DNA from 3 places in the Vibrio sp. R10-SG-ISO4 genome. Region 2 is predicted to be linked to each of the others. Evidence: predicted binding sites of a transcription regulator. Region 2 holds the regulator's gene; each other region holds the start of a gene.
The links. Region 2 encodes MetJ, which represses methionine synthesis genes. Its sites were predicted from a motif close to TTAGACNTNTANANGTCTAA; they were not measured.
Positions count from the first base shown of each region.

Region 1: the regulator MetJ is predicted to act here: its motif matches at 4,951-4,970, upstream of AC6R03_RS11655 (MetQ/NlpA family ABC transporter substrate-binding protein).
Region 3: the regulator MetJ is predicted to act here: its motif matches at 1,574-1,593, upstream of metH (methionine synthase).

Region 1 is NZ_JCBDHJ010000017.1:215,826-223,220, forward strand. It holds gene fruA (PTS fructose transporter subunit IIBC) at 1-666, opposite strand, end outside; gene pfkB (1-phosphofructokinase) at 721-1,671, opposite strand; gene fruB (fused PTS fructose transporter subunit IIA/HPr protein) at 1,681-2,811, opposite strand; gene cra (catabolite repressor/activator) at 3,187-4,164, shown strand; gene AC6R03_RS11650 (hypothetical protein) at 4,265-4,783, opposite strand; gene AC6R03_RS11655 (MetQ/NlpA family ABC transporter substrate-binding protein) at 5,000-5,797, shown strand; gene AC6R03_RS11660 (cobyric acid synthase) at 5,928-7,395, shown strand, end outside.
Region 2 is NZ_JCBDHJ010000001.1:198,758-206,152, reverse strand. It holds gene metF (methylenetetrahydrofolate reductase) at 1-771, opposite strand, end outside; gene AC6R03_RS00945 (bifunctional aspartate kinase/homoserine dehydrogenase II) at 997-3,411, opposite strand; gene AC6R03_RS00940 (O-succinylhomoserine (thiol)-lyase) at 3,411-4,577, opposite strand; gene metJ (met regulon transcriptional regulator MetJ) at 4,838-5,155, shown strand; gene AC6R03_RS00930 (malic enzyme-like NAD(P)-binding protein) at 5,269-6,549, opposite strand; gene rpmE (50S ribosomal protein L31) at 6,791-7,012, opposite strand; gene priA (primosomal protein N') at 7,338-7,395, shown strand, end outside.
Region 3 is NZ_JCBDHJ010000003.1:4,911-12,305, forward strand. It holds gene AC6R03_RS02605 (GGDEF domain-containing protein) at 1-50, opposite strand, end outside; gene AC6R03_RS02610 (cation:proton antiporter) at 195-1,472, opposite strand; gene metH (methionine synthase) at 1,642-5,322, shown strand; gene mgtE (magnesium transporter) at 5,428-6,783, opposite strand; gene AC6R03_RS02625 (HPr family phosphocarrier protein) at 6,965-7,243, opposite strand; gene rapZ (RNase adapter RapZ) at 7,248-7,395, opposite strand, start outside.

The sequences.
Region 1 (7,395 bases), on a different contig from region 2:
GTAAACCGTCGCTTGTTCAAAGGCTCTATCCATCTCTTCGGCGGTTTTCTTCAGGGCAGGACCGGTTTTAGTACGGTACATTTTTTTGCCGTTGAAACGATCCAGTGGCACTTCAATGTCCGCGGCGATGATCACTAAGTCTGCGTCAGCAATTTCTTGGTCTGTGAGCTGGTTTTTCGCACCGACCGAACCGCGAGTTTCTACTTTGATTTGGTGACCACGACGTTTGCCTTCTTCTTCGAGTGCCTCAGCAGCCATAAAGGTGTGCGCCACGCCTGTTGGGCACGCTGTGATGGCCACAATCTTCTTCGCAGAAGAGGTGGCTGGAGCTGCAGCAACCGATTGTGTCGCACTGGAAAGGAGTTGTGCTTGGCTAGTTGCTTGCTCAAGGAATGCAACGGCGTCTTTGGTTACAGCGCTGATGTCACTGCGGAACACTTTTTTGCCGACAAAGCGCGCGTCGTCAACTTCAGTATTCGCCGCAATGACGATCACATCCGCTTGATCGATGTCCGCTTGTGAGAGCACATTGGTGTCGACAACGCTTGATTGGCATTCAATGGTCGCGTTCCATGCAAGTTTCTTCGCTGCTTTTTCTAACAGTCCAGCAGCAAGAATGCTATTTGCCACGCCGCTCGGGCAGGCAGTAATGATGGCAATATTCATAATGATAACCTTCTGTTCCTTAGTTTGCTTCTACGTTTTGGCGAACGGATTCGCTTAGGCAAGCTCATTAACTTGAGTATTAAGCTTAATTTGATCCAGCTCTTGTTGGCTGGTCACACCAACGCCGACTTGACTCACTGCAAGTGCAGAGAGGGCTGTGGCAAATTGGAGTAATTCGGTTTTTGGCATCTGTTGCATGTGGCCCCAACATAGACCCGCGACTAACGTATCGCCGGCGCCTACTGTGCTGACCACTTGCATTCTTGGCGGCTTGGCGTGGAGCCATTGATCGTCGTGCAACCACATCACACCGTCAGCGCCCATTGAAACGACAATGTTGTCGATGCCTTTGTTAGACAGGGTTTGTGCCGCGTTTTGGCACGCTTCTCGCGTATCCAGTGTTTGACCTAGGAAATCGCCCAACTCTTCCTCGTTAGGTTTGATAAGCCAAGGTTTGGCATCAAGCCCTGCGGCAAGTGCGGCTTTACTGCTGTCAAACAGGACTTTTTTGCCACGTTCACGCAACTGCGCGATCCATGCTGCGCACTGAGCCGGTGTGACACCACCGGGTAGGCTGCCAGCAAAGACAAAGTAGTCATGATCGATCGCCAGTTCGTGCAGAACTCGCTCAAATTGCGCGATTTGAGCATCGTTTACTTCGACGCCAGGAAAATTGATGTCGCTGACCTCGCCATTTTTCTCCACCAACTTGACGTTGATACGAGTGGAGCCGTCAACTTCGACAAAGCGATCCGTCACACCGATGTTTGAAAACAGTTGGTGGAACAGCTCAGGGTTATCTTTACCTAAAAAACCCGTGACAGTGACGTCAGCACCTAAATCGCGTAGGACCATAGCGACGTTGACCCCTTTGCCCGCCGCTCTTAGGTTGCTCTCTTTGACAAGACTCACGCTACCCACATTGAGGGTATCCAGACTACCGGTCAGATCGAGCGCTGGATTCAACGTGATGGTCACGACTTTATTGGTTGCAATCTCAGACATGGTCGCCCCTTAACCTTCACCAAGGCCAGATTGAATCGCGCTGCCAATGGCTTCCAGTGCTTGAGGTGCATCTGCCCCTTCTGCGGTGAATTGCAGCTGATGACCGTGTTTAACACCAAGCGCAATCACTTTCATTAGGCTTTTCGCGTTAACGGCTTTGCCGTCGCCATCAAGGTTTGCAACGCGAATGTTCGACTCAAACTTTTTCGCTTCCGCCACCAACATCGCGCCCGGTCTTGCATGTAAACCATGTGCGTTTCGAATTTTGAAGACTGCGGTATTGCCATCAGCGCTGGCTTGCTCTGCTTGTTCGCCTTTGAGTAGCGCGATGACTTGCTCGGCACTACCATCAAGCAATGAGGTGTGTTTTTGTTCAAAAACCAACTGCGTCAGGTTTTCTAAGATTGCTTGGTGTGCATTGTTGCACGCTGCAAAGGTGATCAATGCTTTGACGTTTTCACCGTCAAATTGGCATTGATTCGCCGTGGAAACAAAAGAGACACCGCTACGCTGAACGCCTTTTTCACTGCCGACTAACCAAAGCCCTTGACCAAGGTGGGTGGGTGTTTTTGATACGATATCGGCAACAAAATCGTGGTTTGCGCATCCGGTATTTTTGAGCAAACCAGAGGCGACAGCGCTGAGCTGGACCATATCACTGGCTGGAAAGCCCACTTGAACTAACGACGCGTCGAGATCCACTTCTAACTGAACATCGCCATTCAGGAGTGCGACGATTTCATCCGCGGTTTTTACCGATTTTAGGCGTTCTTCAACGCCGTCAGCGCTAAGTACTTTGGTCAATTGCTTAAGAATGCCCAAGTGTTCGTCCGATTTTGCCGCAATACCAATGGCGACGTAGACACGGTTACTGTCACCCCATTCTACACCGTCAGGGAAGTGGTGAATCGCAACGCCTGTCTCTTTGACCATGTGACGGGTGTCGGTGGTTCCGTGTGGGATGGCTATGCCGTTGCCTAAAAACGTCGAGTTTTGCTTCTCGCGATTGAGCATGCCCTCGACGTACTGCGCGTCGACTAAGCCTTTATTCGCTAGTGTCGATGCAATGTTTTGAATAGCGGCAAATTTATCATCGGCCTGTTGCGATAGGGTGATATCAGTTTTAGTGAGCTTGAGCATGGCGCTTCTCCAGCATAAAAGTCATACAGTTCGTTCTCAGTCTGTGGGCGCGGAGTGCAACTTCTGTTGTCTCTTCTCGCTATTTACTTTCATCTTTTTACTGGGCAGTCAGTATAGCTTGAGACCAGTAACTACTTTAGTGAATCGATTCAGCAAATTCGCGCCACAAAAAAGTTTTAGCAAAGAATGGAGTAATATCTATGAGGTTCCCGCCTCAATACTGTTCAACTTGGTTGAAAATAGTGACCTTACTCTTGTTTTGTTCTTTGCTGAATCCTTTCAGCTTTTATACTGAAACGTTTCAGCTTATAATTCAACTCAGCGATAGATCTTTGATGAATTATTATGATCGTGCGCACAGATTAAGGTAGAGATATGACACTAGATGAAGTAGCCAAATTGGCCGGTGTGTCCAAGACAACCGCAAGCTATGTGATTAACGGCAAAGCACAAAAATATCGGATCAGTGAAAAGACACAACGTAAAGTGATGGCGGTGGTGGAAGAGCATAACTATCGCCCGGATCTTGCCGCCAGTACGCTGCGCGCAGGGCAAAGTCGATCGTTTGGGTTGGTGATCCCTGATTTAGAAAACACCAGTTATGCCAAGCTTGCAAAACTTCTCGAACAAAGCTCTCGAAAAGCGGGCTATCAAATATTGATCGCTTGTTCAGATGATGACGCTGATACCGAGAAAAACGTCGTCAATGCGTTGATCAGTCGTAAGGTCGATGGGCTGTTTGTGGCGAGCGCGATGCCAGATGCCAATGAATTTTATCTCGACATCCAAAATAAGGGCACGCCGGTTATCGCGATTGACCGTCCCTTGGACGATGAGTTTTTTTCATGCGTGATCAGTGAAGACTTTGGCGCGGCGAATGAGCTCACTCACTCCGTAATTAGTGACGCCGTCACAACTATTGGCTTAATTGGTGCACTTCCAGACCTCAATATCTCTAAAGAGCGTGAGTTGGGTTTTAAGACGGCGGCAGAAGAGCGAGGTTGCAGTGTAGTAATTGGCTATGGTGACCACTTTAACCGTATTGACGCGAAAAAGGTGATGCGTACTTGGCTGGCCAACAATGAGCTCCCCAATGCGATTGTGACCACCTCGTATACTTTGTTGGAAGGGGTATTAGACGTATTTCTCGAGCAACCAGAGTTGGTCAAAGGCATCAAACTGGGGACCTTTGGTGATAACCGTCTGCTTGATTTCCTTCCCTTTAAAGTGAACTCTTTGCCCCAACAATTTGAAATGATTTCAGACAGCGCGTTGGCGTTGGCACTTAACGCATCGGCAAAACGTTACCATCCGGGTATTGAGTTGATTCCACGTGAGTTGATTGTTCGCTAACCGTTTTAACTAAGATAAGGTTACTAAAACAGGGATACTAAAACCGTGGAACTAAAAAGCGCCAAGACGGCGCTTTTTTCACATCAGAGCAGCACGATCATCAGTACTGAAAACGAACGCTCATCGTCAATTGTGGACCATAGAGTCCGTTGTTTCTTGTCTCGGCTGATAGCGACATCTGCTGAGTAGAGTGAAAACGAAGTCCGGCGTGAAAGACAGAGGAATCATCCAAACGGCCTAATCGCATCGTCGCTTCGACTTGTTCAGTCAACCAAAGACGACCGCCAATGTTCATTTCAATCTGCGTGTCACTGTCACCTGCTACATATTTTGTTTGGTGAAGTAGCATTTGACCATACACATCCGCAAATTGTGTTACTGGTCCATTAAAACCGATACCACCGGCAACGTCATAATCGCCATCAAACTGAGAATCGGCGCGAATGATCAAATGGGAGTTTTCCGTGAATAGAGTGGTGAACTCACCGCCTAATGTCGAGGGATTGGCGCCTACACGCACTTCAAAGTAGTTGTAGCTGAAGTTATTCGCTTGTGCTGATGTCGCCGCAAGAGCCAGCGCGCTGGTAAGTAGGATTTTTTTCAAAACAGTCTCCGACATTGTCAATTTTCCGTCTAAGCGCCACATTGGCTTGGCGTTTTTGCCTAATGAAAATAATATTAGCAAGTTTTAAGCCAGCCATTTGAGGTGGGTGTCATTATTGATGATTTAAAATGATTTGTCGCCTACGAATTGAATTGATTGATTTTTTATATAGAAAGCTTACAGTGGAGCTCTAGCCATCTAAAAGGCTTTTATTAACAATGAGAGGGAAATATGAAGTTAGTCAGTAAGGTGTCGTTGTTAGCATTCATCACGGTAGTCGGACTTACCGGGTGCGGCGAAAAAGAAGAGTCAGTGATTAAAGTTGGAGCGACGGTTGGCCCACACGCCCAGGTTGTCGAGGCGGTAGCAAAACAAGCCGAGCAGCATGGGTTAAAGGTGCAAGTGATCGAGTTTTCGGATTATGTCACGCCAAACGCGGCGCTTGATGATGGCAGTATCGATATCAATAGTTATCAACATCAACCATTTTTAGACAGCTTTAATCAAAATCATGGTACAGAACTTGTCTCAATCGGCCGTTCAATCCTCATGCGTATGGGACTTTACTCAAATAAATACCGCACTTTAGATGCGTTGCCAGAGAAAGCGCGTATCGCGATACCTAACGATCCGACTAATGGTGGTCGCGGTCTATTATTGCTTGCTGATGCGGGAGTGATCACCCTGAAAGAGGGCGTTGGATATGCGGCAATGCTCACTGATGTTGTGGACAACCCTAAACAGTTCGAATTCATCGAGGTCGATGCGGCGCAGTTACCCAGAACTCTGGATGATGTCGATGCTGCGGCAATCACGATGAACTATGTGATGTCATCAGGGCTTGATCCGCAGAAACAGAGTATTTATCTCGAATCGACCGATGCCCCGCTCGCTGTTATGGTCATCGCGACCCGTAAAGGGGAAGAGACTAAACCTGAGTATCAGCAGTTTGTTGAGATCTTCCAATCGCAAGAGACTAAAGCCTTCCTAGCCAAGCAGTTTGGTAGCACGATTGAGGCGGCGTTCTAATTCGCAGAATGATTGAGAGCCCGAGGCATTACCACCTCGGGCTTTTTTTATCGAAACATTAGCGATTGCAAGGTGGGAGTGGTATCGTCAGCCAACATAACGGATGGATTTATTGTAGTTTTTTCTTTATATGAAAACGCCTCTTCAAGCCCTAATGGTACAGGGTACAACCTCTGACGCAGGAAAAAGCGTCGTCGTGGCAGGTCTTTGCCGAGTGTTGGCTCGCCGTGGTGTGCGAGTTGCCCCATTTAAACCACAGAATATGGCGTTAAACAGCGCCGTAACCTCTGATGGTGGTGAAATTGGTCGCGCCCAAGCGGTGCAAGCTTTAGCCTCCGGTGTCGAGCCTAGTGTTCATATGAATCCAGTATTACTTAAGCCCAATTCCGATATTGGCGCACAGGTGATCGTGCAAGGTAAAGCACTGAGTAATATGGAAGCGTGTGGTTACCAGAACTACAAACAGTTAGCGCTGCCTTTTGTGATGGACTCGTTTAGTCAACTGACCGAACACTATGATTCGATTATGATCGAAGGCGCTGGTAGCCCCGCAGAAATCAATCTACGTGAGAATGATATCGCCAATATGGGCTTTGCTGAGGAGGCGGATGTGCCCGTCGTGATTGTCGCCGATATTGACCGGGGCGGCGTGTTTGCTCACTTGTACGGCACTCTGGCCCTGCTATCAGAGAGCGAGCAGCAGCGAGTCAAAGGATTTATTATTAATCGCTTTCGTGGTGATATTTCACTGCTCGAACCTGGCCTTGATTGGCTGGAAGAAAAAACCGGCAAGCCTGTTATCGGCGTGTTGCCGTATCTGCACGGGTTTGAGTTAGAGGCGGAAGATGCCATCAATACTCAGCAATCGCTCAATTCGAGCGCGAAGATTCAGGTTGCGGTGCCAGTGTTTACTCGGATCAGCAATCACACCGATTTTGATGCGTTAAGAAGCAACCCAGACATTCACCTTAGATACGTAGGTAAGGGGGAGTCGCTGTCGGGAGCAGACGTCATTATTTTGCCGGGCTCAAAATCGGTCCGCAGCGATCTTGCCTACTTGCGCAGTCAGGGATGGGATCGCGATATCCAGCGTCATCTTCGTTTAGGCGGCAAAGTGATTGGCATTTGTGGTGGATACCAAATGCTGGGTCAGAAAATTGATGATCCTTTGGGGTTAGAAAGTGACGCAGGCAGCACAGCAGGGCTAGGGTACTTGCAGACTCAAACGGTGATCACCGACTCCAAAACGCTAACGAATGTGGATGGCCAACTCTCATTAAATGGCAGCACGGTGCCCGTATCAGGCTATGAGATTCACGCTGGTCGCACTCAAACCACAGATGTATCGCCCATTATGCTCAGTTCGGGTGAGAGGGATGGCGCGTTGAGTGAGTGTAATCAAGTCTTTGGGACCTATTTACATGGTATCTTTAACTCGGCCGAGGCGACGACGCAGATTATGCGTTGGGCAACCGATGAGGATATCGGCGCGATAGACCATAATGCGCGCCAACTTGAAGCCATCGATCGTATTGCTGATGCCATCGAGCAGCATTTGAAACTGGATTTACTCTGGCCAGAACTAGAGACACAGAACA
Region 2 (7,395 bases):
GGCTTGGCTCGCACCCACCAATTGGCGAGTGGTTGGGTCGTCATCCAGCCCTTCAAATTGTTTCGCCATCCAGCCAGGGACTTTGACGTTATTCTGCGCGGCAAAACGTGAAGCTTGTTTAAAGTTGGAAACAGGAAGGATGCCCGGAACAATTTCGACATCAATGCCAGCCGCAACACTGCGATCACGAAAGCGTAGGTAGCTCTCTACATCAAAAAAGAACTGAGTAATGGCGCGGTTTGCGCCTGCATCGACTTTACGCTTGAGGTTCAGCAGATCCGACTGCGCACTTTTTGCTTCAGGGTGTACCTCGGGAAAGGCTGCAACAGAGATATCAAAGTCGTGACGTGATTTAAGCAGTTCCACGAGATCGGAGGCGTACATATCCGGTTTGCCACCACCAGGAGGAATATCACCGCGCAGTGCGACGATGCTTTCAATACCATTGTTCCAGTAATCGTCAGCAATCTGAATGAGCTCGTCACGGCTGGCATCGATACAAGTGAGATGAGGTGCCGCAATTAGGCCGGTCTCGGCTTTGATCTCTTTAATGATGGAGTGAGTGCGATCACGCTCGCCGGAGTTGGCGCCGTAGGTAACAGAGACAAATTTAGGCTTAAGGGTTTTGAGGCGATGAACCGAGTTCCACAGCGTCTCTTCCATTTTTTCGCTGCTCGGAGGAAAGAACTCGAATGACACATTGATGTTGTTCGATAGCTCGGCAATATTTTGGTTTAAAGCGTCAATATGACTCGCGTGTGTGTATCCCATCTTTCTCTCTCCGTGTGGCGACCCTATCCGTAGGTAACTGCAGCCCCAACATTCAATTTGATTAAATCGACGTTTAGACGTCTATATGTCCACAGAATGTATTGAATACGTTTTAATGTCAACACTCCCACCATGAATTTTTTTCAAGTTCATAATGAGAGAATTTGAAGTGCGCGAAGCACGACGCCCGAATAAGAAAACAGGTTGCCGAAGCAACCTGTGAAACTAGAGAAAACTGGACAACAAGTTAAGGTCTGATTGAATCGCGCCAGAGGTCACTTCTCGCCCCGCCCCCGGTCCGCGAATGACCAGTGGGTTGTCCTTATACCATTTGCTCTCAATCGCAAAGATGTTGTCGCATGGTAACAGGTTAGCCAAGGCGTGTTCTTTGCTGAGTGCTTCGACACCTACTCGAGCTTTACCGTTCTTTTCCAGTCTCGCGACGTAGCGCAGCACTTTGTCTTCACGTTGCGCTTTCTCGAGCCTTTCTGCCAACTGTTCGCTGAGCTGCTGACTGTTATCGAGAAAATCATCCAGTGAGAGTTCGGCCAGTTCATCGGGCACTAAGCTCTCGACTTTGACCGATTCAGGCTCAATCTCGAGACCGGCTTCTCTGGCTAAGATGACCAGCTTGCGCATTACGTCAGAGCCATCGAGATCCTGCCTAGGGTCTGGCTCGGTTAAGCCTTGCTGCCACGCTAAATCGACCAACTCGGCAAACGGTACGCTGCCATCATATTGTTGGAACAACCAAGAGAGGGTGCCAGAGAAAATCCCTGAGACCGCATAAATGACATCGCCACTCTCACGCAAATCGCGCACAGTGTGGTTGATCGGCAAGCCTGCTCCGACGGTGGCATTGTAGAGCCAATGGCGGTTTATTTTGGCAAACGCGTCTTGCACTTGGTGGTAGTAAGCACTTGAGGCTGAGCCGGCAACCTTATTGGCAGAGATAAGATGCATGCCTTGCTCAGCGATATCGAGGTAGCGCTCAGCTAACTCTTTGCTCGCCGTCACGTCGAGTACGACCACATCGTCATAGCCCTGAATCGCACCGAGGCGCTGAATCCACTCGCCTTTCTGATATGGGATAGACTCTTCATCGAAATGCTCACTGACCGCGCTAGGATCGATGCCTTGGTCATTAAACCAATAGGTTTGACTGTCGATCACTGCCACGAGCTCAAAACTCATTCCACGACGCTTTTCTAGCTCTGCTTTTTGTTCTGCAAACAGGGTTAACCAACTGGAGCCAATGTTGCCTTTGCCGCATAGGGCGATGCCGACTCGTTTTTGTGCTTGGAAAAGTTGGTTGTGAATCGCCTTAACGAGTGGTTCGGTTTCGGTGCGGCGTAAGACAGCCACCAAACTGAGACCGGAACGAGATTCAGAGATGAACTCGACAGGCGATGACTTGAGCTTCTGGTAAAAGCCGTAACAGTGGTTGGCGTTGTTGGTGACACCAGCGCCTACGGCAGCGACAAGGGCGTAGCCCTCCTTGAGTTTAATTTCTGCTGCGATGGCGGAATCTTGTAAGAAGCCTAAAGCGCCCCCTGCAATTTCCGAGGTATAAGCAAGGCGTAATGAGTGCTTATCCGCTTGGACTTCATAAGTCAAAGGTTCAAGTTGGGCGCGTTTCAAACTGCTTAGCACTTCTTTTTCCATGCGATTGAAATCATGGCCAGAGGCGAAGTTTAACTGAATCAACAACACGTCATTGAGTGAGGAGATGATCTTGGCACCACGCCCAGAGGCGAGGACGCGCTCAATGCGGCTAGAGCCAGATTCAGGGTCGTAACTGCAGCGCAAGTGTAAGTCCATCGTACTTTGAGCGACAGGCTGCAAGGTACGGCTATGCAGCACGGGGGCGGCAAGGCGTGCCAGTTCACTTGCTTCATCCAGTCGCAATAGGGGCAGAAGACAAGCATCACTGACAAGGCGAGGGTCTGCGCTGTATACGCCAGCAACGTCACTCCAAATCGTGACGCGACTGACCTCTGCGAGCGCGCCAATCACGGTGGCAGAGTAATCGGATCCGTTTCGGCCAAGCAGCACGGTTTGGCCTGCTTGGTTTTGCGCCATAAAGCCGGTAAACACCAGACGACGCTGTGAGTGTTGCGCCAAAATTTCCTTCAGTAGTGGGTAGGACTGACCACGATCCACTTCAGGTTGCGTGCCGGTTTCTGCCCGTAAGAAAGTGCGAGAGTCTTGCGCGATGGCTGGTAAACCCGCTTGATTCAATAGCGCGGCGAGCAGTCTTGAGGACCACATTTCACCGTGGCCAAGTACCGCAGCTCGCTCCGCCTCGCTTAACGGGGCGCTTAATTCGCCGAGGGTGGTGAACTCGTCTTTGAGCGTCGCCAGCATGTGCGCTTGTTCGTCGTCACTGTCAATCAAGGCTTCGATAAGCCCTGTTTGGAATTGTCGTACCGACTGCAACGCTTCATGGGCAAGGCGGCCGTCTTTATAGAGCGCTTCGGTAAATTCAATCAAATGATTGGTGGTTTTACCGGCCGCTGAGACAACGATCAGATCATCGCTGCCAGAGTATTCTTTGAGTATGGTGACTACCCGGCGGTAGCACTCCGGATCCGCTAAGCTGCTACCACCAAATTTATGCAGTTGACGCGATGTCGTCATTACGCGGACTCCTTCACACAGTTAAAGGCTTGCTTGAGATCGTCAATCAGGTCATCGGCATCTTCAAGACCGACAGACAGACGCAGCAGTTGCTGAGAGACACCTGCCTCGGCCAGCGCCGCTTCTCCCATCGCACGGTGGGTCATTGACGCTGGGTGACAAATGAGGCTTTCTACGCCGCCTAGCGATTCTGCAAGAGAGAAGAGTTTCAGCTCACCGACAAACTGTTTCAGTTCTTCAAAGCTGCCAGCGAACTCGAAGCTGAGCATAGAACCAAAGCCTGATTGTTGTTTCTTAGCGATGTCATGGCCAGGGTGATCCGGCAAGCTTGGGTGATAGATGCGGCCGACCAGTGACTCTGTTTTCAGAAAGTCGAGAATGTTTGCCGAGCTTTGTTCATGCACCTTCATTCGTGCGCCTAACGTGCGGATGCCGCGCAGCGTCATGTAGCTATCAAACGGCGTGCCGGTGGCCCCAATGCAGTTGCCCCACCAAGCCAGTTCTTCAGCGTGCGCTTTGGTTTTTGTGATCACCACGCCGCCAATCACATCGGAGTGACCGTTGATGTATTTGGTGGTTGAGTGAATAACGAAATCCGCACCCAGTTCGAGTGGCTTCTGGAAAATCGGGGTTAAGAAGGTATTGTCAACCGCGACCAGTGCGCCGACTTGTTTCGCTTGCTGGCAGACTTTCTCGATATCCACCACACGCACCAAAGGATTTGATGGCGTTTCCAACAGGATAAGCTTGGGTTTCTGGTTGATGGCGGCGGTCAAGGCTGCGTCATCGGATTGGTCGACGAACAACACGTTGAAGTCGCCTTTTTGCGCACGGGTATTGAAGAGTCGATAGGTGCCACCGTAGCAATCGTGTGGCGCGACAATCAAATCATCTGGCCCGACAAACGCAGACACCCAAAGGTTGAGCGCTGAGGTGCCACAGTTGGTCACCACTGCGCCTTCTCCACCTTCTAATTCATACAGCGCCGTTTCAAGCAGGCCACGGTTCGGGTTGCCAGAACGCGTGTAATCGTATTTCGGCACTTCACCAAACGCCGGAAATCCGTAATTGGTCGAGAGATAAATAGGGGGAACGACAGCGTGATGTTGGGTGTCTGACTCGATACCAGTACGTACCGCGATGGTGGCGGGTTTGCGCGTGCTCATAGCGTTTTCCTTGCGAACAGTAGTGACTTGTTTTAGGGAATGCGATATACCTGTTGCTTATCAGGTGTATCCGGCACCCAATGTGGTGTAGTGCTGCGACACACTCACAGTTTGGGCCGATTCCACTCCTATCGCCAACCACTTTACTTCTCATTTTTTAAGACGTCAACACTTCTAGACGTCTATATGTCTTTGCTTGTAGCCATAAATACCGTTAAAATTGTGGTTTAAACACTCATACGCAAATATAAAGGTGCGCAATGGCAGACTGGAATGGCGAATACATTAGCCCATACGCAGAACACGGTAAGAAAAGTGAGCAAGTGAAAAAAATCACGGTCTCCATCCCACTTAAAGTCCTTAAGGTATTAACAGACGAGCGTACGCGCCGCCAGATCAACAACCTGCGTCATGCCACCAACAGTGAGTTGTTGTGTGAAGCGTTCTTGCACGCTTACACAGGTCAACCATTACCGACGGATGAAGATTTGCGTAAAGACCGTCCAGATGATATTCCCGCTGAAGTGAAAAAGCTGATGACGGAGATGGGGATTGAGTTTGAGGCGTTTGACGACTAACGCTCGCCCTGTTTTGCACCGAATTTGAATGCAAAAGCCGCTGACATCGTCAGCGGCTTTGTTGTTTTTGCTCAGCCAGAGACAAAGGTCGTGGCTGGTAGTGGGCGTCAAGGTTACTCGATATCCATGTAATGGTCAGGCAGCTCAATGCGTGCCACCCCGGATTCTACCGCGGCTAACGCGACCGCTTTGGCGACGCGGGGGAGTAGTCTTGGGTCCATCGGTTTTGGAATAATGTAGTCTGGGCCAAACGAGAGTGAATCCACACCCGCGGCGGTCAGAACATTGGCAGGGACCTCTTCCTTCGCCAGTTGACGGATCGCCGCTACGGCAGCGAGCTTCATCTCATCGTTGATCTCGCTAGCACGTACATCCAGTGCGCCACGGAAAATAAACGGGAAGCAAAGTACGTTGTTGACTTGGTTCGGGTAGTCACTGCGACCTGTACCCATAATGAGGTCATTGCGTACATCATGAGCGAGCTCAGGTTTGATCTCAGGATCTGGGTTAGAGCAGGCAAACACGATGGGTTTGTCGGCCATCAATTTAAGATCATCTGGCGATAACAGGTTAGGACCAGAAACGCCAAGGAACAGATCGGCGCCTTCGATGACATCTTGCAGCGTACGTTTGTCGGTGTTGTTGGCAAACAGTTGTTTGTATTCGTTGAGATCATCACGTCGAGTGTGGATCACACCTTTGCGATCCAGCATGTAAATTTTCTCGCGCATCGCGCCGCACTTGATCAGCAGCTCCATACAAGCGATGGCAGCCGCACCGGCGCCCAGACAGACAATCACGGCGTCTTCCAGTTTTTTACCTTGCAGCTCAATGGCGTTTAACATGCCAGCAGCCGTCACAATGGCGGTACCGTGTTGGTCATCATGGAAGACTGGCACATCACAGCGCTCAATTAATTGTTTTTCGATTTCAAAGCAGTCTGGCGCTTTGATGTCTTCTAAGTTGATGCCGCCAAAGGTATCCGCGATGTTGGCGACCGTGTCGACAAACTCATCGATGGTGCGGTGTTTGACTTCGATGTCGATGGAGTCCAAACCTGCAAAGCGCTTAAACAGCAGGGCTTTGCCTTCCATCACGGGCTTTGATGCCAGTGGGCCAAGATTACCTAGGCCAAGAATCGCTGTGCCGTTGGAGATCACTGCCACCATATTGCCTTTTGCGGTGTACTTATAGACATTATCGGGGTTTTGAGCGATCTCTCGTACCGGCTCGGCCACGCCTGGGCTGTAGGCGAGTGCGAGATCTTGCGCGGTTTCTGCTTGGGTGGTCAGCTCGACAGAGATCTTGCCTGGTTTTGGAAAGGCATGGTAGTCGAGCGCTTTTTGGCGAAATTGTTCTTCAGGGGTCAGGTCTTGACGGTGGTCATCAGGCATAGAAATAGGTACTCGTTAAAATGATTCAGCACAAAGGGGGTTAATCATTTTAGAGGAACTGAGTCAAGCTGCCTAGGTCAGAATGCGAGCGAGTAGGGTAATATGTGGGAAATGACTGGAGATTAGACCAGATAGAAAGAGATATGACTGCGGGTTTTACTGTGAATAGGTTAATTGCTCTAAAATCTCTGGCAACAAAAAAGGACGCCGCAGCGTCCTTTTTCCTATCCGCGAGAAGGAATTACTTCTTACCGCTTGATAGAGCACCGAAACGCTTGTTGAAGCGATCTACACGGCCGCCTGTATCAACGATACGTTGCTTACCAGTGTAGAATGGGTGACATTTGTCACATACGTCTAGGTGGATTGATTCTTTGTCTAGAGTAGATTTGAACTCAAATGTGTTGCCACAAGAACAAGTTGCTGCTACTGCTTTGTATTCTGGGTGGATTCCAGCTTTCATGGGGTAACCTCAATATAGGCCGTGTCGCTATCCGATTCAGAGCCGGACACCACACGTAGTTAATGTAAAATGGATTTAGGACACCGCTGCCAGAGCAGCCATATCTCTAAGGCGCGATATAGTAATGAATAGTACGCCTAGGATCAACCGATTTGGGGTAGAAATCGCTACTTTTTTAGCCGCTGCAGGAGAGGGAGACGCATGGATGTTATCGCGAAGTGGTGTTACCCGCGTCTCCTCATACAGACACTGAGATGCGCTGGCTTTTCTCACTCTGCCTTTTCCCTTAGACTAAACGCGTCATTGACCTGCAGTGAAAGACTGAATGAGACCCACCATCGCCCGAGTCGCGTTACCCGTACCACTAGATAAACAGTTTGACT
Region 3 (7,395 bases), on a different contig from region 2:
ACGATAACCGTGAAGTTAAGTGTGCGAATGTCTAAAGAGAGGATTTCCATAATGTAGCCAAAGATGGGGGCGCCTATCGAAGAGTCATAGTAGACATTTTGCTTGGCGATAGCTGCAATCGGATGTCATTTATCCGATACAGGTAGAAAAATGCCAGCGTATTTCGCTGGCACTTATGCACTATGCTGCATCGATTAGGCTTGCTGTTCTGCCCGTTTGGCTTTCTCTATCATTGGGGTAATGGTAGAGCCTTGCACTAAGATGGAAAATACCACTACAGAGTAAGTCATAACCAGGATGATCTCTTTAACGTCAATCAGCTTATCTTGAATGACCCAAATGCCAGAGGGAATGGAGAGTGCCATGGCCAGCGCTAATCCACCTCTTAGGCCGCCCCAGGTAAGGATTTTGATGGACCAAGGGTTGTAGGTGCGATAGCGCTTAAACCCTACGTAAGAGAAAAACACGCTCAGATAACGCGAAAGCAAGACCAAAGGAACGGCGACCGCCATCATGATCCAGTCTTCTTGATGGAATTCAAACAGCAACATCGACATACCGATCAAAAGGAACAAGACCCCGTTAAGGAATTCATCGATCAGCTCCCAGAAATGGTCGAGGTGATCTTCACTCTCTTTTGAAAAGCCGATAAAGCGCGTCCAGTTACCGATCATGATTCCTGATACCACCATTGCTAACGGGCCCGACACATGCAAAATCTCGGCAAAGGCATAACCTGCAGTGGGAATGCCGATGGTCAGCAGCAGCTCCATAGAGTGATCGTCGGTCGCGCTGATCAGGTAGTGGAACAAGAGCCCTAAGGCAAAGCCATACACAATGCCACCTATCGCTTCTTGTGCGAACAGCAAGGCGACGCTGCCTAGTGTCGGCGTGTCGTGACCAAAAGCGATAGTGTAAAGAGTGACGAAAATGACCAAGCCAAAGCCGTCATTAAAAAGGGACTCTCCCTCAATTTGGGTCGAGATACGTTTGGGGGCATCGAGCTTTTTGACAATCGCTAACACGGCAATCGGGTCCGTCGGAGAGATCAGTGCCCCGAAGAGTAAGCAGTACACCAGATCAAACGGAATGTGCAGCCATTGGCAAAAAGCATAAAGACCAAATCCGATGAAGAACGTCGAAAACAGCGTGGCGCCCAAGGCTAAGACAGTGATCTCCCATTTTTGATCTTTAAGGTTGGGCAGTTTGATACCCAATCCGCCAGCGAAGAGGAGAAAGCCGAGAATCCCCTTCAACAAAAAATCTTCGAAGTTGATGCTGGCGACCGTCTTTGACGCAATGTCTGTCAGTTGGAACCAATCATTTTGGCCTGCAACCAAAATGAGTAACGACAGCACCATAGAGCCCGCAGTGATGGCGATGGTGGTCTGCATTTTACCTATCTTGCTGTTTACAAAGGCAATCAGCATTGCCGCAGCCGATAAAAAGCAGAGTGTGTAGTAGACTGACATGAGCGTTCCAGTATGTAACAAATTATGAACAAGAATTTTGTTACTGACTTGTTCAAATAGCAAATGATTTTTACCCGTGGTGTGAGACGTATTTTTACCGTTTAGACGTCTAGACTCCTTTTTGATCTGTGATAGGATGGGGAAATAACGAAAGGAATGAGGCAGTACTGTGGGAAGTAATGTAAGGCAGCAAATCGAAGCGCAATTGCAACAACGAATACTTTTGATCGATGGTGGTATGGGCACCATGATCCAAGGTTACAAGCTCGAAGAGCAAGATTATCGTGGTACGCGTTTCGCCGATTGGCATTGTGATTTAAAAGGGAACAACGATCTGTTGGTGTTGACTCAGCCTACATTGATCAAAGAGATCCACAGCGCCTATTTAGAAGCCGGTGCGGATATTCTCGAAACCAATACCTTTAATGCCACCACGATTGCGATGGCCGACTACGACATGCAGAGTTTAAGCGAAGAGATTAACTTCGCAGCGGCCCAACTTGCACGTGAGGCGGCCGATGAATGGACGGCAAAAACGCCGGACAAACCTCGCTATGTCGCGGGCGTATTGGGCCCAACCAACCGCACCTGTTCCATCTCTCCTGATGTGAACGACCCAGGTTATCGCAATGTCAGCTTTGATCAGTTGGTCGAGGCGTATTCTGAGTCGACGCGTGCCCTAATCAAAGGCGGCAGCGATCTGATTCTTATCGAAACCATTTTTGACACCCTCAACGCCAAAGCGTGTGCGTTTGCCGTTGACAGCGTATTTGAAGAGCTCGGCATTACCCTGCCTGTGATGATTTCAGGGACGATTACTGATGCCTCTGGACGTACGCTCTCTGGCCAGACTACCGAAGCTTTTTACAACTCACTGCGTCACGTTAGACCGTTATCGTTTGGCTTGAACTGTGCACTTGGCCCTGATGAACTACGTCCCTACGTCGATGAACTCTCGCGTATTTCGGAGTCTTTTGTCTCGGCGCACCCAAACGCCGGTTTGCCGAATGCGTTTGGTGAGTATGACTTGTCGCCACAAGAGATGGCGCAACATGTTGAGGAGTGGGCGAAAAGCGGCTTTCTTAACTTAATTGGGGGCTGTTGTGGTACCACGCCAGAGCATATTCGTGAAATGGCCCGTGTGGTCGATGGCGTGACGCCGCGCGCACTGCCAGAGCTCCCCGTCGCGTGCCGTTTGTCAGGGTTAGAGCCGCTCACTATTGAGAAAGAGACGCTATTTATTAACGTCGGCGAGCGAACTAACGTCACGGGCTCGGCACGATTCAAGCGTCTTATTAAAGAAGAGCAGTATGATGAAGCGCTGGAAGTGGCACGTCAGCAAGTGGAAAACGGCGCACAAATCATCGATATCAATATGGACGAAGGCATGCTTGATGCGCAGGCCTGCATGGTGCGCTTCCTTAACTTGTGCGCCTCTGAGCCTGAAATCTCCCGTGTGCCGATTATGGTCGACTCGTCGAAGTGGGAGGTGATTGAAGCGGGTCTGAAATGCATCCAAGGCAAAGGCATCGTTAACTCGATTTCGCTCAAAGAAGGCAAAGAGAAATTCATTGAGCAGGCCAAGCTGATCCGACGCTACGGCGCCGCTGTGATTGTGATGGCATTTGATGAAGTGGGTCAGGCGGAGACGCGTGAGCGTAAACTTCAGATCTGTACTAACGCGTATCGTATTTTGGTTAACGAAGTGGGCTTCCCACCGGAAGACATCATTTTTGACCCGAACATCTTCGCGGTGGCCACCGGTATTGAAGAGCACAACAACTACGCCGTCGATTTCATTGAAGCCGTAGCAGACATCAAACGCGATCTGCCGTATGCGATGATTTCAGGTGGCGTATCCAACGTGTCGTTCTCGTTTCGCGGTAATAACTATGTACGCGAAGCAATTCATGCGGTGTTCCTCTACCATTGTTTCAAGAACGGCATGGACATGGGCATCGTCAACGCCGGTCAGTTAGAAATTTATGACAACGTTCCAGACAAGCTGCGTGAAGCGGTAGAGGATGTGGTGCTTAACCGCCGCTCTGATGCCACCGAGCGCTTATTGGATATTGCCGGCGAATACGCCGAAAAAGGGGTCGGCAAAGAAGAGGATGCCTCAGCACTGGAATGGCGCACATGGCCTGTTGAAAAGCGTTTGGAACATGCGCTAGTGAAAGGCATCACCGAGTTTATTGTTGACGATACAGAAGAGGCGCGAATCAATGCGAGCAAGCCTCTTGAGGTCATCGAAGGGCCACTGATGGATGGCATGAACGTGGTTGGAGACCTGTTTGGTGAAGGGAAAATGTTCCTTCCTCAAGTGGTGAAATCCGCGCGTGTGATGAAGCAAGCCGTGGCTCACCTAGAGCCGTACATTAATGCAGAGAAACAAGCCGGCTCGACCAACGGTAAGATTCTGCTGGCGACCGTAAAAGGCGATGTTCACGACATAGGTAAAAACATCGTTGGTGTGGTGCTGCAGTGTAATAACTACGAAATTATCGACTTAGGTGTGATGGTGCCGTGCGAGCAAATCCTAAAAGTCGCAAAAGAAGAGAAGGTAGACATCATTGGTTTGTCTGGCCTGATCACCCCATCCTTGGATGAAATGGTGCATGTTGCCAAAGAGATGGAGCGCCTCAACTTCGATTTGCCACTCTTGATTGGTGGCGCGACCACATCGAAAGCGCATACCGCAGTGAAAATTGAGCAAAATTACTCACAACCTGTGGTGTATGTGAATAATGCCTCACGAGCGGTCGGGGTCTGTTCCTCACTGTTGTCTGAGACGTTAAAGCCAGCGTTTGTTGAAAAGCTGCAAGCGGACTACGACGTGGTGCGCGATCAACATAACCGTAAGAAACCCCGCACTAAGCCGGTAAGCTTAGAGCAGGCGCAAAGCAATAAAGTGGCAATTGATTGGCAAAGCTACACGCCGCCGGTCCCTTTGAAACCCGGTGTGCATGTGCTTGATGATTTTGATATTGCAACGCTGCGCCAATACATCGATTGGACGCCATTCTTTATGACGTGGTCCTTGGTCGGTAAATACCCAGCAATCTTTGACCATGAAGAGGTCGGTGAAGAGGCGAAACGCTTGTTCGAAGATGCCAACGCTCTGTTGGATCGCGTTGAAAAAGAGGGCTTGATGCAAGCCCGGGGCATGTGTGCTTTGTTCCCAGCGGCCAGCGTTGGCGATGACATTGAAGTGTACACCGATGAGTCGCGTACCGAGGTGGCTAAAGTGTTGCACAACTTACGTCAACAGACGGAAAAACCTAAAGGTTACAACTACTGTTTGTCGGATTACATCGCACCGAAATCATCCGGTAAAGCGGATTGGATTGGCGCGTTTGCGGTGACAGGTGGCATCAATGAGCGTGAGTTGGCCGATGAATACAAAGCGCAAGGGGATGATTACAATGCCATTATGATTCAGGCGGTGGCAGACCGTTTGGCCGAAGCGTTCGCCGAGTACTTGCATGAGCGGGTGCGCAAAGAGATCTGGGGCTACGCGGCCGATGAGAACTTATCCAACGAGGAGTTGATTCGCGAGAAATACCAAGGCATTCGTCCTGCACCGGGCTATCCTGCGTGTCCTGAGCACACAGAGAAGGGCGCAATTTGGGAACTCATGGACGTTGAAAACACCATAGGCATGACGCTGACGTCGAGCTATGCGATGTTCCCTGGCGCTTCTGTCTCGGGTTGGTACTTCTCTCACCCTGACTCGCGCTACTTTGCCGTTGCTCAAATCCAGCAAGATCAGGTGGAGAGCTATGCACAGCGCAAAGGTTGGGACATGTTGGAAGCGGAGAAGTGGCTTGGTCCCAACATCAATGGGTAACCTGCTCTCTTAGCACTTGCGCTGAGTGTCACAAACAAAAAGCGCGGCCCTTGGGTCGCGCTTTGTCTTTTTGAAATATCTGTTGAATATCTGTTGGCGGCTGAGTTAAACAAACAGCGTCGCTAAGCCTAAAAAGACCGACAGACCGATGACGTCGGTGACAGTAGTGAGCGCCATGCCGCCTGCCAATGCAGGGTCGATGTTCATTTTTTTCAGCAGCACTGGAATCATTACGCCAGCCACACCGGCAACAAACAGGTTGGTGAGCATGGCGGCAGAGATGATGCCTCCAAGCATCCAGTCGCCTTTCCAAGCAATCACGATCCCGCCGATGATCAATGCCCACAAAATGCCGTTAAGCAGACCGATGGCGGCTTCTTTCATTAATAGTTCACGTTTGTTGGCGTCACCGATATGGCCCAATGCCAAGCCACGGATGACGAGCGCGACCGTCTGATTGCCTGCTACGCCGCCCATCGAAGGCACTATGGTCATCAAGACGGCAATAGCGGCCATCTGCTCGAGTGTGGCTTCAAACATGTTCGATACCGAGGCCGCTGCAAGCGCCGCTAACACATTGGCCCCAAGCCAAATGCTGCGTTTTCGGGCTGATTTGACCACGGGCGCAAAGGTATCTTCGTCGTCGTCCATACCGGCCATACTCATCATGGAGTGCTCGGCATCTTCTCGGATGACATCGACCACATCATCGATGGTAATACGCCCAACCAGATGTTTGTTCTCATCGATAACCGGCGCTGAGACCCAATTACGGCGTTCAAACAAGCTGGCGACGTCGGAGTCGCTCATGGTCACTTCGATGGCTTCATCCGCATCTTCCATTACTTCGGCGACTTTGATGTCGGGCTGAGTCGTAATCAGCGTGGTAATGGGCAGTTCACCAATAAGGTGGTTCTCTTCATCAATGACATACAAGGCATCCGTCGCTTCTGGAAGCTCGCCTTTCATGCGCAGATAACGCAGCACGACATCCACATCGACATCACCACGAATGGTGATGACATCGGTATTCATTAGACCACCGGCTGAGTCCTCTGGGTAAGAGAGCGCGGTTTCAATGCGCAGACGCTCTGTCGAATCCATTTGGGACAGAACTTCTCTAGAGAGATCATCCGGTAGGCTTCGCAGTACGTAAGCGACATCGTCGGTGTCCATCCCTTCGGTGGCTTCGGCGAGCTTTTCTGGTGCCATTTTGGACACCAAGTCGTCTTTGACGTCTTCGTTGAGCTCGTCGAGGATTTCACCGTAATCTTCTGGATCGGTGAGTTGCCAAAGGACTTCACGGCTTTTACGAGGTGAGGCTTCGAGGAGATGGGCGATATCTTCGGGTTCCATGTCCTGCAATTGGCGACGGACATGGACGAAGCGGCCGTTTTCGAGCGCTTCAGATACTTCTTGCAGGGCTTGGTGAGCTTGATCGAATTCAATTTGCTCGGCCATGGATTCCCCCTGACTCTAATGGTTCACAATGGATTGAATAGTAACTTAAATCTTACGTTAAGTAACCTCATGATACGACTTTGCCGAGGAGAAAAGTGCACCCACGTGATGAATGGAAGGCGAGTGGCGTTCTAAGGGGGGAATTAAAAGGTAGCGTGTGCGAGTGAGGGCCGAATCGGCGCTATTCCTCTTCGTCGAACTTGTCTTCGATCAGCGAGCAGACCGCTTCTAAGGCGGGTGAGGCATCGCTGCCTTCTGCGCTGATCGTCACGTGTTCACCTTGAGCGGACTCAAGCATCAGTAGACCCATCACACTGTCTGCGGTGGCTTCTTTGCCTTCAGGGTTTTGGATGGTGAGCACGGCATCGAAGGATTGAGCAAGCTCGACCAATTTGACGGCAGCACGAGCATGAAGGCCAAGTCGATTTTGAATGAGGACGGTTCTGCTCTCTTGCTGCATACGGCTATTCCTTGTGATGTTTCTCTAGAGAGGTATGACGAATTTGGACCTGATGGCCCAGCTGGGCAAAGTACTCGCCAATCTGCTGAGTGAGGTAGACCGAGCGATGTTTCCCGCCGGTGCAACCTATGGCTACGGTGAGGTAGCTGCGA